Linked DNA regions of Desulfosarcina ovata subsp. ovata. The main gene of each other region encodes a partner of the protein of the gene in region 2 in a complex. Links are inferred from orthologs where the notes say so. Each region holds a gene or a part of one and is shown on either strand. Other genes may lie near its edges.

Region 1 (11,926 bases), 2.7 Mb from region 2 along the record:
GCCACGATCCGGATGTCGTTACCGGACGCCCCGGAGGTGCCGCCGCTAAATGCGGTGCTGTCCGACCTGACCGGCCAGGCCGATTTTTCGGCGGATGACCTTGCCCCCTTTACCGATCTGGCCGAATCGGAACCAGACCATACGGCCGTCACGGTCACCCTGCTGGCCGCGGTCGGCCACCGTCCGGCTGCCGTGATCGCTGCCATGGCCCCGGGGGCTGTCTTGCGCGGTGAGGAAAACGGGAGCGGGCAGGCGACGCGTCACACCTTGATTCTATTGGTGCAAAACTGACCAAAAATCCGATGAAAGGCCCAGCTGACAAGGAATAAATAGCGATTTCGGGGAGCGTTGAAAAAAAGATTTTCAACGCTTGACGGGCTGTTTTATTTAGTATAAGCCCTTTTCCATTAAATGAGAACAGATGTTGATAATTGGATCAACACGAATTGAACCTAATTGAAAGGAGGCTTTTAACATGGCTTTTACCCCGAGCGTTGACGAGTCAAAATGCGTAGGCTGCGAAGAGTGCGTTGATGTTTGTCCCGTGGAAGTATTCGAGATGCAGGATGAAAAATCCGTTCCGGTAAACGCGGAAGAGTGCCTCGGCTGCGAAAGCTGCGTGGAAGTGTGCGAAGAGGGCGCCATCAGCGTCGAAGAGACCTAATCTTTTGCGGCTGCCAAAATTTTCCAACCCCCGTCGGACCGATCCGCCGGGGGTTTCTTTTTTCTGAGGACAGGGGGAACATGCAACGCTATCAGATTGTCGAAACAACCTTCGGCTATGCAGCGGTGGCCTTTGATGCCCGGCCCTTCAGGCTGCTGGCGGTCCACCTGCCGCGGACCGATCTGAATTCTCTCTGTCAGGCAATGGACGAGCAGTATGGGCGGATCGACAATGCCGATGCCGATGCCCGGGCCATCGGGGCCAGCCTGGTGCGCTATTTTGACGGTGGACGCATCGAGATCCCCTGGTCGGTAATGGACCTGTCCGGTTTTACCCCTTCCCAACAGGCCGTTTACCGTGCCGTGACCACCATCCCATACGGTCAGACCTTATCCTACGGTCAGGTGGCCAAAATGGCCAACCGGCCCCGGGCGGCCCGGTTCGTAGGCAATACCATGGCGAACAACCGCTATCCTGTATTAATTCCCTGCCACCGGGTAATCAAGAGCGATGGATCGATCGGCGGTTTTGGCGGCAGGGCCTGCGATACCGATCTCAAACGGCGCATGTTGGCCCTGGAAGCCGCCTGAACGTTCACTTCTTACTATCGCATTGAAACCTGGCGTCCGTCGACCGGCGGTCGTGCCCCATGTCGGCCCGGATTATCCCCGGGGCCGGAACTTCACCCGAGAATACACATCATCATCCAAGCCGGCGCGTTCACCGGTAGCCAGACGATGGTAGCCTACCGCAGCCACCATGGCGGCATTGTCTCCACAAAGCTCAATGGACGGGATGTGCACCCGGATCCCGTCTGCGGCCGCATCACGGGTAACGGCCTCGCGTAGCCCCCGGTTGGCGGCAACCCCGCCCACCACGGCCAGGTGCGCACACCCCTTGGCCTTTGCCGCATGAATGATTTTAAAGGTCAGTACATCCACCACAGCGGCCTGAAAACCGGCGGCGATATCGGCCTGGTCGCCGGGTGAGGGATCCGGGTGGAGCTGCAGGTGGCGCATGACCGCCGACTTGATCCCACTGAAAGAGAAATCGAACTCGGCCTTGTCCAGGTAGGGACGCGTAAACACGACCTTCGTCGGGTCACCCTGGGCGGCCAACCGGTCGATGACCACACCGCCGGGATACCCCAGGCCCAGCATCTTGGCTACCTTGTCATAGGCTTCGCCGGCAGCGTCGTCGCGGGTCTGGCCCATGGGGTGGAAGTCGCGGTGGGAGGTGACATGGTAGATGCTGGTGTGGCCACCGGAGACCAAAAGGGCCACAAAGGGAAAGGCCGGCGGGTCGGCCTCCAGAAACACGGAATTGATATGCCCTTCCAGATGGTCCACACCAACCCAGGGAATTCCATGGCCGAAGGCGAACCCTTTGGCAAAGGAGAATCCCACCAGAAGGGAGCCGATCAGGCCGGGCCCCTGGGTGACGGCCACACCATCGATCTTCTTGGCCGGGATGCCCGATTCGGCGATGGCCTGATCGACCACCGGGACGATGGCTTCGATATGCTTGCGCGAGGCCAATTCCGGCACCACACCGCCGTACGGATGGTGAACGGCGACCTGTGAAGCCACCACCGAGGCCAGCACTTCGCATCCGTTGCGAACCACGGCCGCTGCCGTCTCGTCGCAGGAGGATTCAATACCCAAAACGATCATACTTTTTCCCTGTAAAATAAACCCCAATGTCGCATAAAAATGAACGCGTAAAAAACAAAAACCGGAACGACGGTCGTTTGCACCGACCCGTTCCGGCTAAACCGGTTTTTCACCCAATCCGAGAGGCGCCTATTTGGATGGCGCCGGTTTCACTGTTGCCGCTTTTTTTGCAGGTCCCGCACCGGGATGCCGTATGCCGGGCGCTCAGGACTTGCAGATGGGCTGTTTTTTCTGCCCCTCGGCAATCCATTCGAACAGGCGGGTAATTTTTTTTAACATGACGGTTTGTCTCCAGGACGGCCCATCCCGAGCCTACGAAAGGATCAGACCAACTGAACGCGGGATCGGGCATTTTTACGGGTTTTGGTCACCTCGCCGATTACCCAGGCTTTTTCTCCGCTGCCGCCAAGCCGGTTGAGAACATCCTGGGCGTTCTCCTCGGGAACCACTGCCACCAGACCGATGCCATTGTTGAAGGTGCGCATCATTTCCTTCTCATCCACGTTGCCGGCGGCCTGCAGGAATCCGAAGATCGGCGGGATTTCCCAGGACCCCTTGTTGATGGTGATGCCGCAGGCCTGGGGGATAACCCGGATAATGTTGTCCATAATGCCGCCGCCGGTAATGTGCGCCAACCCCTGGATGGGCAGGTCACGGACCAGGTGCTGAATGGTTTCCGAGTAGATGCGGGTGGGAATGATCAACTCTTCGCCAAGGGTTTTGCCCAATTCGGGAACATGGCTGTCCACCGTCAGGCCCAGTACATCAAAGCAGATTTTGCGAACCAGGGAGAACCCGTTGCTGTGCAGGCCGCTGGAGGCGATACCGATGATCTGGTGGCCGGGACGAATTTCGGAGCCGTCCACGATTTTGGGATTGTCCACCAGCCCTACGGCAAAACCGGCCAGATCGTATTCGTTGTCGCGATAGAACCCCGGCATTTCGGCGGTTTCTCCGCCGATCAGGGCACAATCGGCCTGGATGCACCCCTCACCGACTCCTTTGATGATATCGGTGACCGTTTCGCTTTTCAGTTTTCCCGTGGCCAGGTAGTCGAGGAAAAAAAGGGGCCGTGCGCCCTGTACGGCAATATCGTTGACACACATGGCCACCAGGTCGATGCCCACCGTATCGTGGCAATCCATGAGAAAGGCAATTTTCAATTTGGTGCCCACCCCGTCGGTAGAGCTGACCAGCACCGGGCTTTCCATGGTGTTGGTGTTCAGGGAAAACAACCCCCCGAATCCGCCAATCTCACCCATCACACCGGTCCGGCGGGTCTGTTTGGCGATCTGCTTGATGCTCTCAACGAGGTTGTCCGCCTTGTCGATGTCGACGCCGGCATCGGCGTAGGTCAGCTTTTTCTTCATTCAGGCACTCCTGGCTTGTATTCGGCTGGCTTGCAAGTGGGTGTAAAAATAAACTGATACCGCCGAAAAGTCAAACTTAATTCAGGGGGCGTCATCTCACACCTCTTTTCCGTTTCTCTCCAGACGTATCCCTGTCAAACGCCGGGATTATCCGGTGATGCCTCGATTTTTGAAAAACCGATCAGGATTGGAAGCGCCTTGGCGGGTAGCGTTGAACATCGCTTTTCACAATCGTCGCAATCAGGGGGAAAGGAAAAAACCGCAAACTATTCCTGATAGTTAAAAATAGAATGGGAGAATTATTTATTTCCGGCAACCTAAAGCATTTCCAAGTAAGCCTCGATCCGCACGCGCAGCTGTTCGGTGTCGCTCTCTGCGTAGTCGGTCTCCAGGTGCAGGCTGGAAAAACCGAATTTGTCCTGGATGAACGTATTGATGCAATACGCCTCAACATTGTAGGTGTGGCAGGCCTGCCAGGTCAGGTCGATGACCCCGTCCACCGCAAAATCGGTGATCATCTGCGCCAGAAGGGTGAATCGGCCGGCATTGGGGCTCATCACCGAACAGGGCGTGGCCAGGTATTGTTCGGCCAGGGCATCCATAGGCGCTTTCTTCTCGTCCACCTCAAAGGCCTGTTTGTATCCGGAACAGTTCTCGAAAGCCACCACGTCGGCGCCGCCCTGTTCGACAATCTTGACCACCTTCTCGCTGCCCAGGCCGATGGGGACGCCGGTGATCAGGATGCGCCTGCGGCGCCGGCTCGACTTACCCTTGGGCCGGAAGGCGCCGCTTCCGGATTCGGCAACCACGGCGTTCATCAGGGCGATGCCCTTCTCCTTGTCGGCCAGAAATCCGACCTTGAAGAGAATCTCCAGCAGCAAGGATCCGCTCAAGGGCGCCGGCATCCTCTGGTTGAGGTCCATTACCGCCTTGCGGGCTCGCCGTTCCCGGTTCATCAGGTCAATGGCGCCGCCGAGTCGCGCGTCGGTGATGGGGATCCCGGTCTGCGCCTCGACGATGGCCCTGAACCGTTCCAGTTCGCTACGCCACAGGGAAAAGGCCATGGCCGAATCCTGTCTTTGGGGCAGTTGCAGCACATGGGTGGTCTTGTGCGCGCCAAGCAGCTCGAACATCTTCTTCTTGCCGTCGCAGGTGGTGTCACCAACGATAATGTCCGAAAAGCGGAAGAACGGACAGGTATCGGTGATGGCAAAACCGAAACTGCTTTTGATCAGGGGGCAGAGGTTGCGCGGCAGGACCGCTTCGGCCTCCGGGATGGGATCGTTGCGGGTGCCGCACAGCGGCAGGGGGATGGCGTCGGCCGCCACGGCAATCTCCGTGGGGGAGTAGAGACAGTAGAAACCGATCGCCGAACGGCCGTCGGATTTCAGCCGTTCGATGTCCAGAAGGTTCTCTTCGGTAATCTGTTGCAGTCGGTTCAGGATCGTCCGGGCACCCTGGCCATTACCGGGTTTGTTCATCAATGCAAATTCTCCTGGTTGAGGACAAATACATCTTTTTCCATGGTCGGCGGAACCAAGTCAAATAGGTAATCCGGATGGCCGGTATTCTCCTCATCCAGATTTTGGATAGTATCTCTCCGGTTGCAGCGAAGTGGTCATCCACTTCGCATCCGAATGCATTCAGGCTATTTTGAAGGTCGCAGGTACGCCCCCCAGTAACCGAGCCCGACGAACACAGCCCCACCGATAACGTTGCCGATGGTCACGGGAACCAGGTTTTTGACCAAAAAGGCGCTCCAGGTGATGGTGGAGACCACGAGGTTGTTGCCGGTAAACAGCTCCGCGCCGGCGATGACCACCAGCATGAGGCCGAGGCTGTAGCCGGTGGTATCACGGTTTGTGGAATCATGCTTGAATATCGCAAGGGGCGGATTGGGTCGTAAACCGAATGAGTGCTGAGAAATTTACAAATGTTCAATATAACAATAAATACCGTTACACTTAATCATTTGACAAGCCGTGTGATAAAAAATAGAGACCGTTTTGGACAATTGGCTAAACCTTCAATGATCGCGGTCAAACACGATCACCTTTATTGGTGAGTCCCATCATGAAACGTTCATCTTCTTTGATTGCCGTTCTGTCGATGCTTCTTCTTTTTTGCGGGTGCACCAAGCACCTCGTTTATGAAGTGATCACCTCATTTCCCGAGGGGGCCGGAATCTATTGGGGAAAAACGGCGGACGAGTTGATGCCGACCCCCTATACCACCCTCAATTCACGCTCCATGGAAGGCGAATACTGGGAATCCTGGTGTTATCAGGTTCGTAAAAGGGGGTATCTGCCGTCAAAGATCGTCTGTCGGCCCGATGGGGACGAAAACAGAACCATCAACTTCTTCAAGTTAGAGAAAATTAAAACCAAGATAACCTCGGATCCTTCCGATGCCCAGATATACTGGGGCGAATCTCCGGACAATCTTCGGAACACCCGCCGCTTGACACCCTGGATCGAGGATGGGGCCAATTCCAAGGCAAATTACGAGAATTGGTACTTCCAAGTCAAAAAGGCGGGCTATGAGGATTCGGAGGTGATTTACGCGCCTCTCGCCGAGAAAGACAGAGCCATTCATATCGTTCTCGAACCCAGTGAATAATTCAGGAGTGCCGAACGGCCTGAACGACCGTGAAGGATCGAAACGATAACTCCCCGAACAGAGTAAGGATGATACGGTGAAGCAGAAGACACAAAAACGGATTTGGATACGCCTGGCGGCGATTTTGTTGTGGGTCGGGGTGGTTTGCCTGATTGCCTGCGGCGGTAGTGGCAGCAGCCTGTCGGACGACACGTCGGGCAACGGTACAGATATCTATGATTCAGGGACCCTGGGCGACTTGGTGGATATCGGCGATTTCGATAACGACGACGACCGCTTGAGAGAAACCCTGGCCCTCGCCATGGATGAAAACGGGAATCTCGTGGGCCAGGCCGATAACGGCGATCTTTCCGAGGCCGCGTTCCTCTGGGAATCGGACACCGAAGAGATGATTTACTTGGGTATCCATAACGAAGAATATGTCGATAACAGCAATTATGCATACACCTACGAAAATTATTACGGCCTCAGCGAAGAGGATGACAGTGGTACCAGTTTTACCGCCAGCGCGGCGGTTGCGGTTTACTCCGATGATGACACCATCGCGGTAATCGGCAATTCGGCCACCGAGGATGGCGAGAAACGGGCTTTTTACTGGCAAGATGACACCTTCGTAGATCTTCCCCCCATGTATTACACTATCGATTTCGAAATTGTGGACGACGATGGAAACGAAACGACCTATGAAGGGCATGTGGTTAAAAACAATTCCGAAGCCATCGCCATGAACGGCACCTATATCCTGGTCAACCTCGAAGACGAAGATGGCACCCATGCCTACTACTGGGATAAACAGTCATACACAACGATAAAGGTGTACGATGAGAAATACGAGGATTATGATGATGTTGATGGAGATAGCGACGACGACAACGATGACGATGACGACGACGTCGATGCGGAACCGGATTCCGTGGAAATCAGCGTGCCCGACTATCAAATGATTGGAAACGAAACCAGCGACGATTCCGAAGCCGTTGCCATTAACGACGCCAATCAGACTATAGTGAACGTCGGCGATGGCGACAGGGTCATCGTTTATGACATCGATAACGCCAATTCCGAGACCCTGGAACCGCTTTCCGGCGCCGACGATATCTATGCCGTGGCGATCAACGACGCCGGCAACATTGCCGGGACCTCCGGCGATGACGCCTTTTTCTGGAAGAACGGCAACATGACCCTTTGCGGCAACCTCTGTGACGATCAGGCGGACGGCGTGAGCGTGGCCACGGCCATCAATAATGACAATCAGGTGGTGGGATATGCCACCAATGACGATGGCGATTACCACGCCTTTGTCTGGCAGTACGAGGATGGCGAAGCCGTCATCACAGATCTCGATACTCTGGGCGGAGACAACAGTTATGCCGTTGCGATAAACGACAACGGCGTTGTCATCGGTTATTCCGAAACGGGCGAGACGTATGAAACCGGCAGCAAGACGTATAACATCTATCATGCATGCGCTTGGTATGACGGCGGGATCTACGATCTTGGCGTGGTGGAAAGCGATGATGCCGACTTTATCTTCAGTGTGGGTGTCGCGATCAACAACAGCGACCGGATCACAGGCAATTCCTACACGATCAACGACTTTACACGTGGCTTCGTTATAGATGCCATCTTCCCTTAATATACACGACGTAGCGAATCGGGGTAACGGTATGCCACAAGGAAAAAAGTGCGTTATATTTACGGTGGTTTGGCTATGGCTGATGTGCGGAACCGGGTTCGGTGAGGACGAAAACACCTACATGGCGCGCCCCATCCGTTGGAATTCGGATAAAACCATGTCCGTTGCATTGAACTGGGATTATCAGCATTACACGGATACTGATTTTTTCGATTTCTGGGGAGTCGACTCTGATCCTTCCAGTACGCTTCTGCCCAGCAGCGTGGGGTATGAAATCAGATTCTGGGAAAACATTGGGCTCGAATTTGTCCTGGGCTACACGGACATCGATGAAAGTGGCGGTAACCGGCTGGAAGACGATGACAGCGTTTCCATTGATATGCAGACCTACTATTTGCTCTTTTCTGTCAAGCGGTACTTCCCTTTAACCAATTCCCTCTTCCTGTTTGGCGGTATCGGGCTGGACATCCATTTTATCGATGGCGAAATCGCTTACACCAACGAAGACGAGTCTTATCGTCTGGACTACTCCCAAACGCTTTTCGGGGGCCATGCCTGCCTCGGTGCGGAGTATTTCATCGTCAAGAAAAAATTCCCGGTCAGCGTCGGTTTGCAGTACAAGTATACCTTGTTGCAAGGTGAGGAGGTTGACGAGGATTTAATCTCGGCAGTTAACGACGATACCGAAAGCTCATATTCTTCGAAGGAGTTAAACCTGAGCGGGCACACCCTGTCCCTGTCCCTGAAAATCCATTTCTGAAGCCAATTGAAATTCTCCACGAACCGCAATTTCAGGGCCAGCTGAACAAGACGGTTTAATTGGCCAATGCGTTGGCAGCCGCCTCGATATTTAGTGTCCATCCAGAAATGACCAATTTGCCCGATATCGTCGTTGCGCGAAAAATTTTATCCTCGGAATATCAAACATATGCCTGTGGTAAAATTTTTCGGGCGCCTTGATCTCAACCCAATTTGCCTATTTCTGGATGGACACTATTTAACTTGTCAGCATCGTTGGTGATATTCTGGTTCGACATCAATTGCAGCAAGCATCTGGTTACGACACTGTCGATTTTTCCCTTTTGGGCCTCTTTGAGCAAGATTTGGGTAGCTTTGACGGTTGACATTGCTTTCCTGTACGGACGATCAGAGGTAAGCGCGTCGAATATATCCGCGACCGTCATAATGCGGGTAACCATCAGTATCTCGTCTGCCTTTAATCCATCAGGATAACCGCTCCCATCAAGCTTTTCATGGTGGTGCCGAACAATATCCAATGCCTGTCCCAAGTTTTTCTTTAGTGGCAGACAGATTTTATATCCAATCTCAGGATGGGTTTTCATGACGGTCCACTCACCATTATCAAGGGGACCCGGTTTGTTGAGTATCTCTTCGGGAACACCCAGTTTTCCCACATCGTGAAGGGCGCCTCCTATGCGCAGCGCCTCCATTTCATTTTCTGAAAGGCTCATGTTTCTACCGATGGAAGAGGCCAATTCGGATACACGGTCGACGTGTCCCTGTGTATAACTGTCTTTGGCTTCAACGCTTTTCGCCATTGAAAAAAGAACGTTTTCAATGCTTGTCAAATTGCTGTTCAGTTGTTTAACCCGGAGTAGTGATTTGATCCGAGCGATTAACTCCGATTTGTGCGGAGGCTTGGTGATAAAATCGTCAGCGCCTGCTTCGATCCCTTGGACTTTGGTCTCAACGTCATCGAGAGAGGTAAGCAATACTACGGGTATGAGCCGGGTTTCTTCGTTGGCTTTGATTGTGCGGCAAACGCTAAAGCCATCCATATCCGGCATCATGACGTCCAAAAGAACGAGGTCGATCTCCGCTTTTTCAAGCCTATACAGAGCGTCCAAACCGTTTTTTGCCGTGTAGAGGGTATATCCCAGCGGTTGAAGAAGACCCTGCATGAGTTTCAGATTCAATGGCTCATCGTCAACAAGCAAAATGCTGGATTGGTGTTTCTCAGATTCTTTCTTCTTCAGTTGTCGATAATGAAAAACCCTGTTTTTTCCCTTGATTTTTGCCTGTTTGAGAGCGGATTGAGCTTCCTTGAATATTTTTGGCTCATCGCGGATTAGTGTGAAAATCACCTAATCCTGCGAGTACCCGTATCCTAAAGTTGTTGAAATTTCTGTAGCCGAATGCCATGCGTATAATAGCCCTGAGGGAATTATTGGTACCTTCAACGAACCCATTTGTAATTCTTTCGATGAAGTAATTTAAGATCTGCTCTCGCCAGTTCTTCAAGGTCTTACAGAACTTTGAAAGATATTTATCACCTGTACGTTCGGCCTTCAAACACCATACATCAAGAAATCGGGCTGCCTTTTCTCTGCATCTGACTTTCTCAAAAATCGTGCGGAACTCCTCCTTTAAAAGGTACAATGCGCGAAGATCAGGACACAATTCCAATATTTGATCCAAGTGATCAGCTTGCTTTGTCGACAATTCGGATCGGTTACGCACGATGAGCCAACGGCTACCCTTGAGTATCTTTTGTGTTTCAGGATCGCACTGCCTTTGAAATCTGGTTCGAAGTTGGGTCAGACGGTGGTTGAGTTGTTTCATCACATGGAACCGGTCGACCACCACCTTGGCATGGGGAAGCTTGTTGCAAGCGGCTTGATAATAGGGCGCCCACATATCGATGGAAACAAATCGGATCGCCTTTTTTTGTTGATCACTCAGCGATTCGATCCAATTTTCCAGTGTCTGTTTCTCCCTGTCAGGCAGCACTGCGAGAATGCACTTTCTGGAAATATCCGAAATCACGAGAACGAATTGCTTGTGGCGTTTTTTAAGCGAAATTTCATCGATTCCCAGCACCCGGGTCAGGCCGTCAACGCCAACACTCTTTTTCAATGCCGCGAGACGATTGAAGATCTCTTTAACCGTGGATTGGCTTAACCCCTCACGTTTAGCAACATCCTTACGTGTACTGGTAAGGCAAGATTGATAGACACGCATCTCAAAAGCAGAAGATTGCCTACGATGGGAATCAACGAATGGTAATTCCTCGGTGAAAACCTTACCACATTGATCACATTCGAAACGGCGGGACAGGAAATGCAAAAAGGTCTTTTTACCCCAAACATCCAAATGTCGTACGCAACGAGGCTCCTCCTGATGAACTTTTGTTGAAAGAGCCCCACAATGGGGACACAAAGCAACCTCTTCACGATGGGCACATCGAAGATGCAGCACGTCTTCATCCCCTTCGCGACGAAGGGCATACATAGTAACGAACAAGGTCGCTATGCCCAGCAATTCTGTCAATGTGTTATCTGCGACACTTGTGAATTCCTGCTGGCTAATTCGTTTCACGGACTTTGCGGCGTCCTTTACAAATGATGTTATGTACGGCAGTAGTTTCATGGGAAATCCTCCAAAGAGTTTTTCCCATTACATATAGTCACAAGCAGTTCCTGATGTCCAGTAAAATGTACCTGTATATCTCGGAATCACACTATTCCGCGATGATCCATATTTTTTCCGGACCATCCTGCACATTGATGGCAGAAGAAGAAATACCGATGCTGATGGTGATCTGGCCATTGCTCTCCGCCTCGGTTATGGCTCTTAGACAATATGGTTGAACGTTAGCCACCGCGGCAATAAAAAGGCCTGCCAAACCTTGAAAACGTGGGTTATAGTAAGCGTTCGTTAACAACCCTAACTACAGAGCCAAAATCAAGGAGGCAGGCCGTGAAAAAGATTGTAAAGTATGTTGGTTTGGATGTCCACAAAGATTCGATTACCATTGCTATCGCCGATGAAGGACGTGACGGAAACGTTCGAGTGTATGGAAAAATCAGCAACGACCTGGGGCAGATTGATAACGTCATGCGAAAACTGATTTCACAAAACGCCGAATTGCATTGTGTTTATGAAGCAGGTCCATGCGGATATCCAATCTACAGGCATTTAACAAGCAAGGGAATCGATTGCG
Region 2 (11,987 bases):
AGCAACTGCAGAAGGTCGAGGGGGTGGATGAAAAGGTGACCCGCATCTGGGAGCAGGCCAAAGCCTTTGAAACCTTTAAAACCCGTTTTGACCGGTCGGAAGCGTCCACATCCCTTAGAATGGACCATCTGGCCATGAGCCTGGATGCCCTGCAGAAGAAGACCGATACCGTCGCGCAGAAGGTGAGCCGGCTGGAAAAAGCCCCGTCGCCGCGGACCAACACGGCCAGTCCACCCGTCGTTAAAAAAACGGCTGCGGTAAAGACGCACATCGTGACCGCCGGGGACACCCTTTACAGCGTCAGCCGGAAATATCATCTCAGCGTTGAACAACTCCGGTCGATCAACAACCTCAATAAGGAGGACGTCATCCACGTGGGGCAGACGCTGACTGTCAGCGTGCCTGGCGATTGATTAGGCGATTGGCGGATAAGAATATACCAGGATGCGCATGATTTTCATTCGTATTCAAGGCGGGCTTTTTTACGCATAGTGGGGCTATGTGTGGAAAAGCCCAACGCAGAAGACGGATGAAAAGACAAGCAGGCGGGTATATTCTTTGACAGAAATCGCCTTAACTGACGGAGAAAAGAGAGCATCGATGAACGATTACCTTGCCCGTTTTGCTGCAGCACCGAAAAGTTTTAAAAAGAGCTTTGCCATGCTGACGGTGGCCTGGATCTGCCATCCGATTTTTCTTTACTCCCTTTTTCTCAACGCCCCGGTAGTGGAAGGTGCCGACAAAGCAATTATGAAAATGGCCATCGTCAGCATCAGTCTTCTGGCCCTTCTTTTTTTAATCAAGAAATGGGCCCGTGCGCTGGTGGTGGTGGGGACACTGTTCGTTGTGATCAACGACCTTTTTTATTTTGCGCTCGCCCCGCACAACAAAATCGCGACCCTGCTTTGCGTCGTTGTGGTGCTGTTGGCGATTACCGGTACCTACCAGCTTTTCGACAAAGCATCGCGGGACTACTTTACCAAGCTCAATCCAAAAACCGAATCCCAGGATCCGCGCGGGGGCTGAATGACGCTTGCGGTGCTTCTGTTTTGGTCGGGTTGATGCCGTCGACCGTTTCCATACGTCTTACTTTCACCCTCGAATTGTCGCTGTGAAAGGGTTATCAGATTCCCTGCACGGCAGCTCGAACCCCTTCGGCCGACCACATTTGTCTTGACAAGGGCGGGTGGAAAGAATAACAGCTCATAATCGAGCATATGCTTTATTGGAGGAGTCATGGGAAGACCCAGAAAAGATCGTCTCGTCGCGTTTAACCCGAAAATCAGTTACTTCAAGCCCCGGGGGATCCCCATGGTAGAGCTGTCGGAAGTCTGTCTTACCGTGGATGAACGGGAAGCCCTCAGGCTTGCCGACCTGGACGGGTTATCGCACGAAGATTCGGGACAATGCATGGGGGTGTCCAGGGCGACGTTCGGCCGTATCCTCCACAAAGCGCGGCAGACGGTTGCGGATGCATTGATTAATGGAAAAGCCATCAAAGTCGATGGCGGTAATTACAAAATGGTTGATGAAAAACGTCAGTTTTCCTGCCGCAAATGCCAGCACCAGTGGGATGAACCGCTGGGCACTGGACGGCCGGAAGCCTGCCCGGAGTGCGGGCAGGATGACTTTCACCGATTCCTAAACGATTAAGTGGGCACGCCGGTGACACGCTCGATGATTCCTTTTTGCCCCACAGACCCGCCCGTAACAGGGCATGGGGTAAGCATGCGAGACCGAACGGTTGAAGGCTCGGCCTGAACGGGAGAGAAGCGATGGTACAGATTCAAAACAGCATGGACGAAGCGAAGAAACAGGCAGATCCCCAGGCACAAAGAGACGCTGCGGTAAAAGATGTTCTGGGTCGTATCAAACATAAATTTATCATCATGAGCGGAAAAGGCGGGGTGGGGAAAACCAGCACCTCGGTCAATCTTTCCCTGGCCCTGTCCAACCTGGGCCACAAGGTCGGGATCATGGATGTGGATTTGCACGGACCGGACGTGCCCCGCATGCTCGGCCTGTCCGGAATGCTCGAACTGAGCCCTGAACGAAAACTGAAACCCATGCCGTTTTCCGAGAATTTGAGTGCCGTTTCCATTGAATCCCTGACCCCCACCAAGGATGACGCCATCATCTGGCGGGGACCGGTCAAATATTCGGCGATTCAACAGTTTATCGGCGATGTGGATTGGGGGGCTCTGGATTTTCTGCTTATCGACGCACCTCCGGGAACCGGTGACGAACCGCTGACCGTGGCCCAGACCATCCCCGATGCCAAGGCCATCATTGTGACCACACCCCAGGAAGTTTCGCTGGCCGACGTCAGAAAATCGATCAATTTTTGCAAAGTCGTTAAAATGGAAATTTTCGGTCTTATTGAAAACATGAGCGGTTTTGCCTGCCCCCACTGCCAGGCGGTGATCGATCTTTTCGGGTCCGGTGGCGGGGAAAAAACCGCCGTTGCCGCAGGCATTCCGTTTCTCGGAAAAATTCCATTCGACTCGGAAATGGTCGCTTGCGGCGATGCCGGGGTTTCCTATCAGCAAAAGCACAGTGATTCACCGGTCTCCCAGGCGTTTACGGATGTAGCACAGAAAATGGCCGGTCTTCTGTAATTGTTGTCGTTGCATGGCACGATGCCCAAAAATGCCTGCTTGGGCATCGTGCCCCCCGTCGCTGAAAACCACTTCCAAATTGCCTCCAGCCTGCTTGTCGATTTTGACTAACCTACTCGAATAAAAATATATCCAGGTGATCCCGACGTTGACATTGATCCGGGTTGATGGTTTAATCATTCCCATCAAGCGATTTCCATATCAGTGTTTAAGATAATGTTTTTGGCAAGGCCTTAAGGGAGGAAGCTGTATCATCCATACCGCTTTCGACCGATAACGCCGCCCAAAAACATTATCTTGAATGCTATCGACTGCCTGCTGTGTACTGGTTTCAATACAAACAGGATGCTTCGATGAAGCCAGAAACGCTTCGCCTTCTTTCATCCATGCCCCACTTCTCTTTTCTCACACAAAAGGAGATGGAGATGGTGGTGGCCCAGGCAACCCCGACCCGTCTGACCAGAGGGACGCTGGTTTCCACCCAGGGCAAGACCCGGATAGAAAATGTGCTGGTGGTTTTAGACGGCCGATTGTCCCTCTATCAGCAAAAAGCCGAGGGAGAGCTTCTGACCGGGTACATAAAAAAAGGGGAGGTTTTTGGCGGCATCTCCGTCATGCTCAACGCAGGCATTTCCCTCCGAACCACAAAAGCCGATACGATAGTCGCCGCCATTGCCATCCCCGCGGGCCTGATCAACGATCTGTGTGCCCAAAACAAGGCCTTTCACGAGTACTTTCTGGAAAACTTCAGCCATAATATCTTTGACGAATCTTTGGATGCGATCACCCGGGCCGCACAGGCCAGGCTGTTCTTACCCGGTGTGGACCCATTTACGTTCCTGTTGGAAGAAGATCTGGATCGGGTTGCCGCGTCGCTGTCCCGGGTTTCTTACCCCAAGGGAACGGTTCTCTTTGTTCAGGGCCGAACACGGGTCGGCTATCTGTATATCCTGCAAAAAGGGGCTGCCGAGCGCTATTACGAAGAAGACGGTGAGAAGAAAATGCAAGAGCTGCTGGCCGAAGGTGACATTTACGGCGGCATCTCGATCCTTCTGAACGAAGGCCTGTCCGTACGCACCATGGAGGTGGTCGAAGACGCATTGTTCTATGTCCTGCCGGAATCGTTGTTTCAGGCGTTGTGCAATAGGAATAGTGCCTTTTCGGATTTTTTCTCCGACACGTTTGGCAAGCGGATGCTCAGCCGATCGTATGCATCCATTATCGCCAAGACGCTGCAACCCAAAGCGGATAACCTGCAACTGTTCAATCAGCCCCTGTCACAAATTTATTCGAAGAACCCGCTTTTCTGTGATGCCTCGATTCCCATCCGCGACGCCGCCGGCCTGATGAACCGTAACAAGTGCAGCTATGCCTTTGTGAGCGACCCAGTCGCTTCACAGGTGGGGATCGTTACCGAAAAGGATTTTACCCGCAAGGTCATTGCCCGCGGCCTTCCCATCGATCAGCCCGTCTCCACGATCATGTCTTCGCCCTTGCGCACCATTTCGGAGAACGCCATGATCTTCGAAGCCATGATGACCATGATGGAGGAAGATTTCCAGCATGTCGGTGTTGTCGATGCCAATCAACACGTTGTCGGAATGCTCTCCAGCAGGGATATCCTGGCTTTCCAGGGGCAGTCACCGCTGTTTTTGCTGCGCGAAATCCAGCTGGCCGAGGGGATGGATAAGATCATTGAGAAACATGATCGACTGGCCGGTCTGATCCGCAGCCTGATCAACAACGGCGCCAATGCCCGCAATGTGACCCGTTTTATCACCACCGTGGCCGATACGACGCTGAAAAAGCTGATCCACATGACGATCGACAAGATGGGGCCGCCGCCGCTGCCGTTTGTTTTCATGATTATGGGCAGTGAAGGACGGCAGGAGCAGACCCTGAAGACCGATCAGGATAACGCCATTGTTTACCAGGATCCTGAACCGGACATGGCCGAAGCGGTGAATGCCTTCTTCCTCCAATTTGGAGAGATTGCCTGCGGCCTTTTGAATCAGGCGGGCTATGATTTCTGTACGGGCAATGTGATGGCCAAGAATCCCCTGTGGTGCCAGCCCCTGTCGCAGTGGAAGAACTACTTTCGTGAGTGGATTCACGCTGCGGAAGCCGAAGATCTGCTGCAGGCCAGTATCTTTTTCGACTTCCGTTGCGGTTACGGGGATGCCTCAATCATTACCGAGTTGCGGCAGCACCTCTTCAGTGCCCTTGACGGGTGGTCCGGTTTCTTCCGGCACCTGACGGAAAATGCACTCAATTTCAAACCGCCCCTGGGGTTTTTCCGCAATTTTGTGGTTGAATCCAAAGGGCGGCACCGCAACGCCTTTGATATCAAAAGCGCCATGACCCCGATTGTCGATTTCGCCCGGGTCTATGCCCTGAAAAATGGTATCGAGGAGACCAACACCCTCGACCGGTTGGCTCAATTGAGAATTCAGAAAGTGATCACCCCTCCTGAATATGAAGAGTTGGAAAAAGCTTACAGTTTTCTCATGCAGCTTCGGTTTGTGCGCCAGATTACAGCGGTGATGGACGACAAGGTTCGTCCGGACAACTACATCAATCCCAAAAAGCTGACCCATATCGAACAGACCATGCTAAAAGAGATCTTCAAACGGGTGGAGAAGTTCCAGGGGAAAATGAACTTTGATTTTATCGGTATCGCCTGAATTCGGGGGCCCCATGCCATCAGACACGAAAAGTGATCGCCGCGACCTGTTGAAACGGATTCAGACGCTCGAAGCAGAGAATGAAACGCTTAAGAGTTTGGCCGACAAGCGCCAAGAGGATTTTGATGCCTTGTTTAAACTGGCCCGGCGGATCGCTGATAATGTGCCGGATCTGATGTGGGCCAAGGATATGGATAATCGCTACCTGTTCGCCAACCGCGCTCTTTGCGACCGGTTGCTGATGTGCCAGAATCCCGAGGCGGTCGTGGGGAAGAACGACCTCTATTTTGCCGAACTGGAGCGCAGCAACGGCCAGCGGCACACCTTCGGCGAAATTTGTGAGAATTCGGACGATATCGTAAAAGAGAAGGGCAAAGCCATGCGGTTTGTGGAGGATGGCCTGGTACGGGGACAGTACCTGGTTCTGGACGTCCACAAGGCGCCGCTTCTGGATGAATCGGGAAACCTGCTCGGTACGGTGGGCTGTGGTCGTGATATCACCCGTGAACAACAGATCCGCAAAGACCTGGAAAAGAGTCGTGCCAGTCAGCAACTGCTCATTGAGACCGCCCTGGATTTTGCATTTTTCCGTTTTCAGGTGAAAATGGTTCACCCGCGGGAATTGAAAGTCGTTTTTGTGAGTCCATCGGCCAGGGAGATTGCCGGTATTACGCCGGATCAACCATTGAAACGGTGGTTTCAGATCCATTCCAATGATCGCAAGACGGTGCGTTACGCTTTCTTGCGCGCCCACAAGCATCTCAAGTTTAATCAACGCTTCCGGATTTTTCACCCGCGGCTGGCCCAGTGGCGCTGGCTGCATGTGATTGCCACGGGGGTTTCCGGAGGGCGGGATTCGTTTGTCAATGGCATCATGTTTGATATCACCGATCAGATGCGCAGCAATGAGGCCCTGGCGGCCAAGGGGCGTGAACTGGAAACCCGTACGGACAACCTGTACGAGGTGAATACCGCACTCAAGGTGCTGCTCAAAAAGCGTGATGAAGATCGTAAGGCGCTGGAGGACAAGGTCCTGTACAATGTTAAAGCCCTGATTCGCCCGTATGTCCAGAAAATGAAACGCAGTGGGTTGGACACCCGGCAGAAAGCCTATCTGGAGATCATCGAATCCAACCTGGACGAAATCGTATCTCCGCTGAGCCGTAAACTCTCTTTTGACTATTTGGGGTTCACCCCTACCGAAATCAAGGTCGCCACCATGGTGAAGCAGGGCAAAAAGGCAAAAGAGATCGCCCGCCTGCTGAACATCTCCATTCGCACGGTCGAGGGGTATCGTTACGCCATTCGTGAGCGCTTGGGCATAAAGGGCAAAAAAGTCAACCTGCGTACCTACCTGCTTTCCATCAACTAGTGCCCATCCATACTTATAAAAAATGGAAGTACCACTCGATCAGGGTATCCCCGAAAAAGATATACAGGGTGGCGCCGGTGGCCAGAAAGGGGCCGAAGGGGATGGCCAGTTTCATCCCCTTGCCGGACTTTAGCATTGCCAGAATACCGGCCAGGGTGCCGATGGCCGATGCGGCAAAAAGGGTAAACAAAATTCCCTGCCAGCCGATCATGGCCCCGATCATGGCCAGCAGCTTGATGTCTCCACCGCCCATGCCTTCTCTTCCGGTAAAAAGATGATAGCCCCAGGCCACGGCCAGAAGACTGCCTCCACCGGCAAGGATTCCGATAGCCCGCGCCTGCCAGGTGACGGCCGGAACGGCAAAGGCGGCGACAAAGAAAAGCGGAATGCCCGGAAGCGAGATGACGTCAGGAATGATCCGATGGTCCAGATCGATGAAACTGATCACGATCAGGATGGCGATGAACGCAAAGACCACCAAACCATGGAGCGTCGGGCCGAACACGCGGACGCAGGCCAGCGCGAAAAGCCCCCCCAGAAGCTCCACCAAGGGATAACGAACGGCGATGGGCAGTTTGCAGGTCCGACACTTGCGTCCCAGCACCAGATAGCTCACGATGGGAATGTTGTCGTAAAAGGGAATTGCGGTTTTGCAACGGGGGCAGGTTGAACCCGGATATACGATGGACAAGCCGGCCGGTATGCGATAGATACAGACGTTTAAAAAACTGCCGATACAGGCACCGAAAATGAAAGCAATAAGGTCAAACGCAAAAGGTGATATCATGATTATCCGGTTTTAAAAGAACCGGCCTGCAATTGTCAAAGAAAAATTCGGGCTTATTATAAATGTCATTTTGCAAAGCGGCTTCGATGCAGGGAGCCAATATCAATATTTCTCAGGAGTAAAGATGGGCGAGACAGATAAGGACGACCTGATCAGTATAATCGAAGAGGATGACCCGGAAGCGGCGATCCCGACGACCCTTCCCATGATGCCGGTGCGCGATGTGGTCATTTTTACCGACATGCTGCTGCCGCTGTTTGTGGGACGTGAAAAATCGGTGAATGCCATTGAAGAATCCATTGCCAAGGACCGTTACCTGTTTGTCGTGACCCAGATGGATCCGGGAACCGAAAACCCCAAGCCCGAAGAGATTTACCAACTGGGCACGGTCAGCCGGATTCTGAGAATGCTCAAACTTCCCGATGGGCGGGTCAAGGCATTGGTCCAGGGAATTGCCAAGGCCCGCATCCTCAAATACGTGCGCAAACGGTCCGTCTACCGGGTCAAGATCGAACTGCTCGAAGAGCCGGAATCCATCGATATTGATGTCGAAGCCGAAGCACTGATGCGTAATGTTCGTGAATATTCCGAAAAAATACTGACCTTGCGCGGCGAGTATACCAATGAAGTGGGGTCGATCCTGACCAGTATCGAGCAGCCCGGGCGCCTGGCCGATCTGGTGGCCTCCAATCTGCGGCTGAAAATTGAAGAGGCCCAGGCCATCATCGAAACCATCGATCCCCTTGAGCGTCTGAAAAAGGTCAACGACCTGCTGTTCCGTGAAGTCGAGCTGTCGGCCATGCAGGCCAAGATCCAATCCGAGGTCAAAGACGAGATTTCCAAAAGCCAGAAGGACTATTTTTTGCGTGAGCAGGTGCGTGCCATTCATCGTGAACTTGGTGAGCTGGACGAACGCACCCAGGAGATCGAAGAGTACAGGAACAAGATCAAACGCGCCCGCATGCCCCAGGCGGCCAAGACCGAAGCGGACAAACAGTTGCGCCGGCTGGAGCAGATGCACCCCGATTCGGCCGAGTCATCGGTGGTGCGGACCTATTTGGACTGGATGGTGGAGTTGCCCTGGAGCAAATCGACCACCGATGTGATCGACATCAAAAAGGCCAAAACCGTTCTGGACCAGGATCATTACGGCCTGGATAAAATCAAGGACCGCATTCTCGAATATTTGAGCGTGCGCAAGCTCAACCCCAAGACCAAAGGCCCCATTCTCTGTTTCGTGGGCCCCCCCGGCGTGGGCAAGACATCCCTGGGGCGGGCTATTGCCAATGCCATGAAACGGAAGTTCATCCGGGTTTCGCTGGGCGGCATCCGGGACGAAGCCGAAATTCGGGGGCATCGGCGAACCTATATCGGAGCACTTCCCGGACGGATCATCCAGGGGTTGAAACAGGCCGGATCAAACAACCCGGTGTTCATGATGGATGAAATCGACAAGCTGGGTTCCGACTTCAGGGGCGATCCCTCATCGGCGCTGTTGGAAGCGCTGGATCCGGAACAGAACGCTGAATTCAGTGACCACTACCTCAACCTCAGTTTCGATTTGTCCAAGGTGATGTTCATTCTCACGGCCAACATTTCCGACACCATTCCATCGGCCTTGTTGGATCGCATGGAGGTGATTTATCTTTCGGGGTATACCGAAGATGAGAAAAAGATCATCGCCCAGACGCACCTGATTCCCCGGCAGGTCAAGGAAAACGGAATCAAACCGCGCCAGATTCATTTCAGCGAGGGTGCGTTGGTTCAGGTGATCAGCGAATATACCTCGGAAGCGGGCCTTCGCAATCTCGAGCGCGAATTGGGAACCCTTTGCCGCAAGGTGGCCCGGCGAATTGCCGAAGGCGAAAAGGGGCCCTTCCAGGTAAGCCGCCAGAACCTGGAAAAATTCCTCGGGCCGCCCAAGTATTATCCCGAAATGGACAAGGAAGAGAGCCAGGTGGGGCTGTCCACCGGTCTGGCATGGACCCAGGTGGGGGGAGAGGTGCTCTATGTCGAGGCCTCGTTGATCAATGGCAAGGGAGAGATGATTTTGACCGGGCAGTTGGGGGAGATCATGCAGGAATCCGCCCGTGCCGCACTGAGTTATGCCCGCGCCAATATCGCCCAGTTTAAGGTCAAGGACGCGATTTTCGATAATCGTGACATCCACATCCATGTGCCGGCGGGCGCCATTCCCAAAGACGGGCCGTCGGCCGGTATTGCCATGGCCACGGCCCTGATTTCGGCCCTGACCGAAAGGCCGGTGAACAAAGATGTGGCCATGACCGGTGAGATCACCCTGCGCGGCCGCGTGCTGCCCATTGGCGGGCTGAAGGAGAAGGCCCTGGGGGCCCTGCGGGCCGGAATTACCACGGTGATCATTCCCCAGAAGAACAAAAAAGACCTGGTTGAAATTCCCAGGAACGTCAAACGCAAGATCAAATTCATTCCGGTGGCCAACATGGATGAGGTGCTGGACATCGCCCTTGAACCGGCATCGCCGAAAAAAGCGTCCAAGCCAAAAAAACCGGCGGCAAGAAGCAGACACCGGTCATGATGCTGCTGGCAGTCGATACCGCCACGACCAGTTGCAGTGTGGCGTTGTTGCGTGGCAGGCGGTTGCTGGTCGAGAGTGTGTTTGCCGGGGGCAGGACCCACTCGCGGCACCTGATGGGCATGATCGACGGACTTCTCGGCCAGTGCGGCCTGATGGCGGGTGATATCAAGGCCATTGCCGTTACCCGCGGGCCGGGGACCTTTACCGGCCTGCGTATCGGCATCAGCACGGTCAAGGGGCTTGCTGCGGCCATGCATGTGCCGGTGGTGGGCGTCAGCAGCCTGGCCGCCCTGGCATTTCCGCTGCGTCACTACGACGGGCCGGTGGTTTCCATGATCGACGCCCGGCGGGGAGAGGTCTACCATACCTGCTATGACCACGGTTCGTACATACCGGATAAGGTAGTACCCGTTCAGGTGAGCGCTCCCGATTCGCCAGCCTTGCAGGTTCCCCCGAATGCCATTCTGGTGGGATCTGGGGCCGCGCTCTATCGGGACGTGTTTAAGGCGCGATTTACCGACATCCGCTTTGCCGATCCGGCCGAAGATGTCATCCGAGCGGTTTGGGCGGGCCTTCTGGCCATGGATCGTCTGGAACGAGACGATGTGGATGCCGTTGACCGTCTGGTTCCGCAATATATCCGCAAGTCCGACGCCCAGATCCAAAACTAGTCGCTGTCGAGCCTCGTTTGGAGGTTGGTTTACTGGTAACCTATTGTAAAATTATGTGATTGCACATTTTTTGCCAGCGGCCGGCAGGGCTGTCGGTGTCAGCACGAATCGTGTCGGGTTCCTGTTGACATGGTTGCTGGCTTTGGATATAGATAACCCTTTAAAAGGGTTGAGAAAAGCCTTTGGCCGGCATCGAATGAAGCCGGGGAGAAAACGATGACACAATTAAACTGGTCCGATCCACCCAGCCAGACCGCATTTCCAGTGGCCAAGGCGGGATATCCATTTATCTTTGCATCCGCTTTCGCCACTGCGGTTTTCGCTTTGCTCGGTGTGGGATTCCTGGCTATTTTGGGGCTGCTGGTCACCGGATTCATCTGCTTTTTCTTCAGGGATCCGGACCGGTTGGTACCGGGTGAAGCGGGGGCGATTGTTTCCCCGGCCGACGGCAAGGTGATTAAAGTCGAACCGGTGGCGCAGACGCCCTATTTTGAAGGCGCCTGTATCCGCGTCAGTGTTTTTATGTCCATTTTCAATGTCCATGTCAACCGGGCGCCACACGAGGGAACCATCCGGCAGGTAAGCTACCACCCGGGAAAATTTTTCTCTGCCAACTTGGACAAGGCCTCGGCGGACAACGAGCACAATGCGTTGCTGCTGGAAAGCCCGGATGGAAAACCGGTCGGGGTTGTCCAGATTGCCGGATTGGTGGCCCGACGGATTATCTGCCGGGTTCAGGCGGGTGATTCCATCGGCAGGGGCCAGCGTTTCGGGCTGATCTGTTTTGGATCCAGGCTTGACGTCTACCTGCCGGTCGATACCGAAATCCGTGTGGCGGTCGGTGAAAAGGTCCAGGCCGGCACCACGATTTTGGGCAAATGGTAAGGACTGCCTAAACCCATTATTTACATCCGGGAACGAATGACTGCCCCATGGCATTTGCCATGGGGATCTGTTTTTTTTGTTGCCGGGTACAAAAAACAAACCTTAAACAAAAACGCGTGAATCGTTCAGGAGTCGTCCATTGGAAAGAATACCCATGACCAGACAAGGCTACCAGACCTTGAAAAAAGAGCTGGAACACCTTAAATCCGTCGAGCGGCCGAATGTCATCAAAGCCATTGAAGAGGCGCGATCCCATGGCGATCTCAGCGAAAATGCCGAATATGATGCTGCCAAGGAACGCCAAGCATTTATTGAAGGCCGGGTCAGCGAGCTGGGCTACAAACTGGGCAACGCGGATATTATTGATGTTGACAGTCTGCCCAAGGATCGGGCGGTTTTTGCTTGCACCGTGG

The links.
Region 1: the proteins of tsaB (region 2) and tsaD are in contact, whole or in part, in a solved structure (PDB 4WQ4), measured with the Escherichia coli proteins. The link is inferred for Desulfosarcina ovata subsp. ovata from one-to-one orthologs.

Annotation. Positions count from the first base shown.
Region 1 is NZ_AP021879.1:2,854,463-2,866,388, forward strand. Bases 333-3,270 are described here. They hold tsaD (tRNA (adenosine(37)-N6)-threonylcarbamoyltransferase complex transferase subunit TsaD), read right to left. Parts: upstream 2,338-3,270; coding sequence 1,327-2,337; downstream 333-1,326. Other genes in these bases: GN112_RS12735 (ferredoxin), read left to right, coding at 476-664; GN112_RS12740 (methylated-DNA--[protein]-cysteine S-methyltransferase), read left to right, coding at 745-1,254; purM (phosphoribosylformylglycinamidine cyclo-ligase), read right to left, coding at 2,661-3,270. Also shown: GN112_RS12730 (hypothetical protein), read left to right, coding at 1-291; more of purM, read right to left, coding at 3,271-3,707; GN112_RS12755 (double-cubane-cluster-containing anaerobic reductase), read right to left, coding at 4,025-5,188; GN112_RS12760 (formate/nitrite transporter family protein), read right to left, coding at 5,356-5,535; GN112_RS12765 (hypothetical protein), read left to right, coding at 5,781-6,326; GN112_RS12770 (DUF3466 family protein), read left to right, coding at 6,403-7,962; GN112_RS12775 (outer membrane beta-barrel protein), read left to right, coding at 7,994-8,722; GN112_RS12780 (HD-GYP domain-containing protein), read right to left, coding at 8,925-10,067; GN112_RS12785 (ISL3 family transposase), read right to left, coding at 10,042-11,352; GN112_RS12790 (IS110 family RNA-guided transposase), read left to right, coding at 11,683-11,926.
Region 2 is NZ_AP021879.1:180,712-192,698, forward strand. What follows is about bases 8,853-11,851. They hold tsaB (tRNA (adenosine(37)-N6)-threonylcarbamoyltransferase complex dimerization subunit type 1 TsaB), read left to right. Parts: upstream 8,853-10,014; coding sequence 10,015-10,689; downstream 10,690-11,851. Other genes in these bases: lon (endopeptidase La), read left to right, coding at 8,853-10,018; GN112_RS00880 (phosphatidylserine decarboxylase family protein), read left to right, coding at 10,906-11,574; greA (transcription elongation factor GreA), read left to right, coding at 11,714-11,851. In the rest of the region: GN112_RS00835 (LysM peptidoglycan-binding domain-containing protein), read left to right, coding at 1-413; GN112_RS00840 (hypothetical protein), read left to right, coding at 601-1,026; GN112_RS00845 (DUF134 domain-containing protein), read left to right, coding at 1,237-1,653; GN112_RS00850 (Mrp/NBP35 family ATP-binding protein), read left to right, coding at 1,776-2,618; GN112_RS00855 (DUF294 nucleotidyltransferase-like domain-containing protein), read left to right, coding at 2,972-5,302; GN112_RS00860 (PAS domain S-box protein), read left to right, coding at 5,316-6,674; GN112_RS00865 (prepilin peptidase), read right to left, coding at 6,688-7,461; more of lon, read left to right, coding at 7,586-8,852; more of greA, read left to right, coding at 11,852-11,987. UniProt on the Escherichia coli protein: Required for the formation of a threonylcarbamoyl group on adenosine at position 37 (t(6)A37) in tRNAs that read codons beginning with adenine.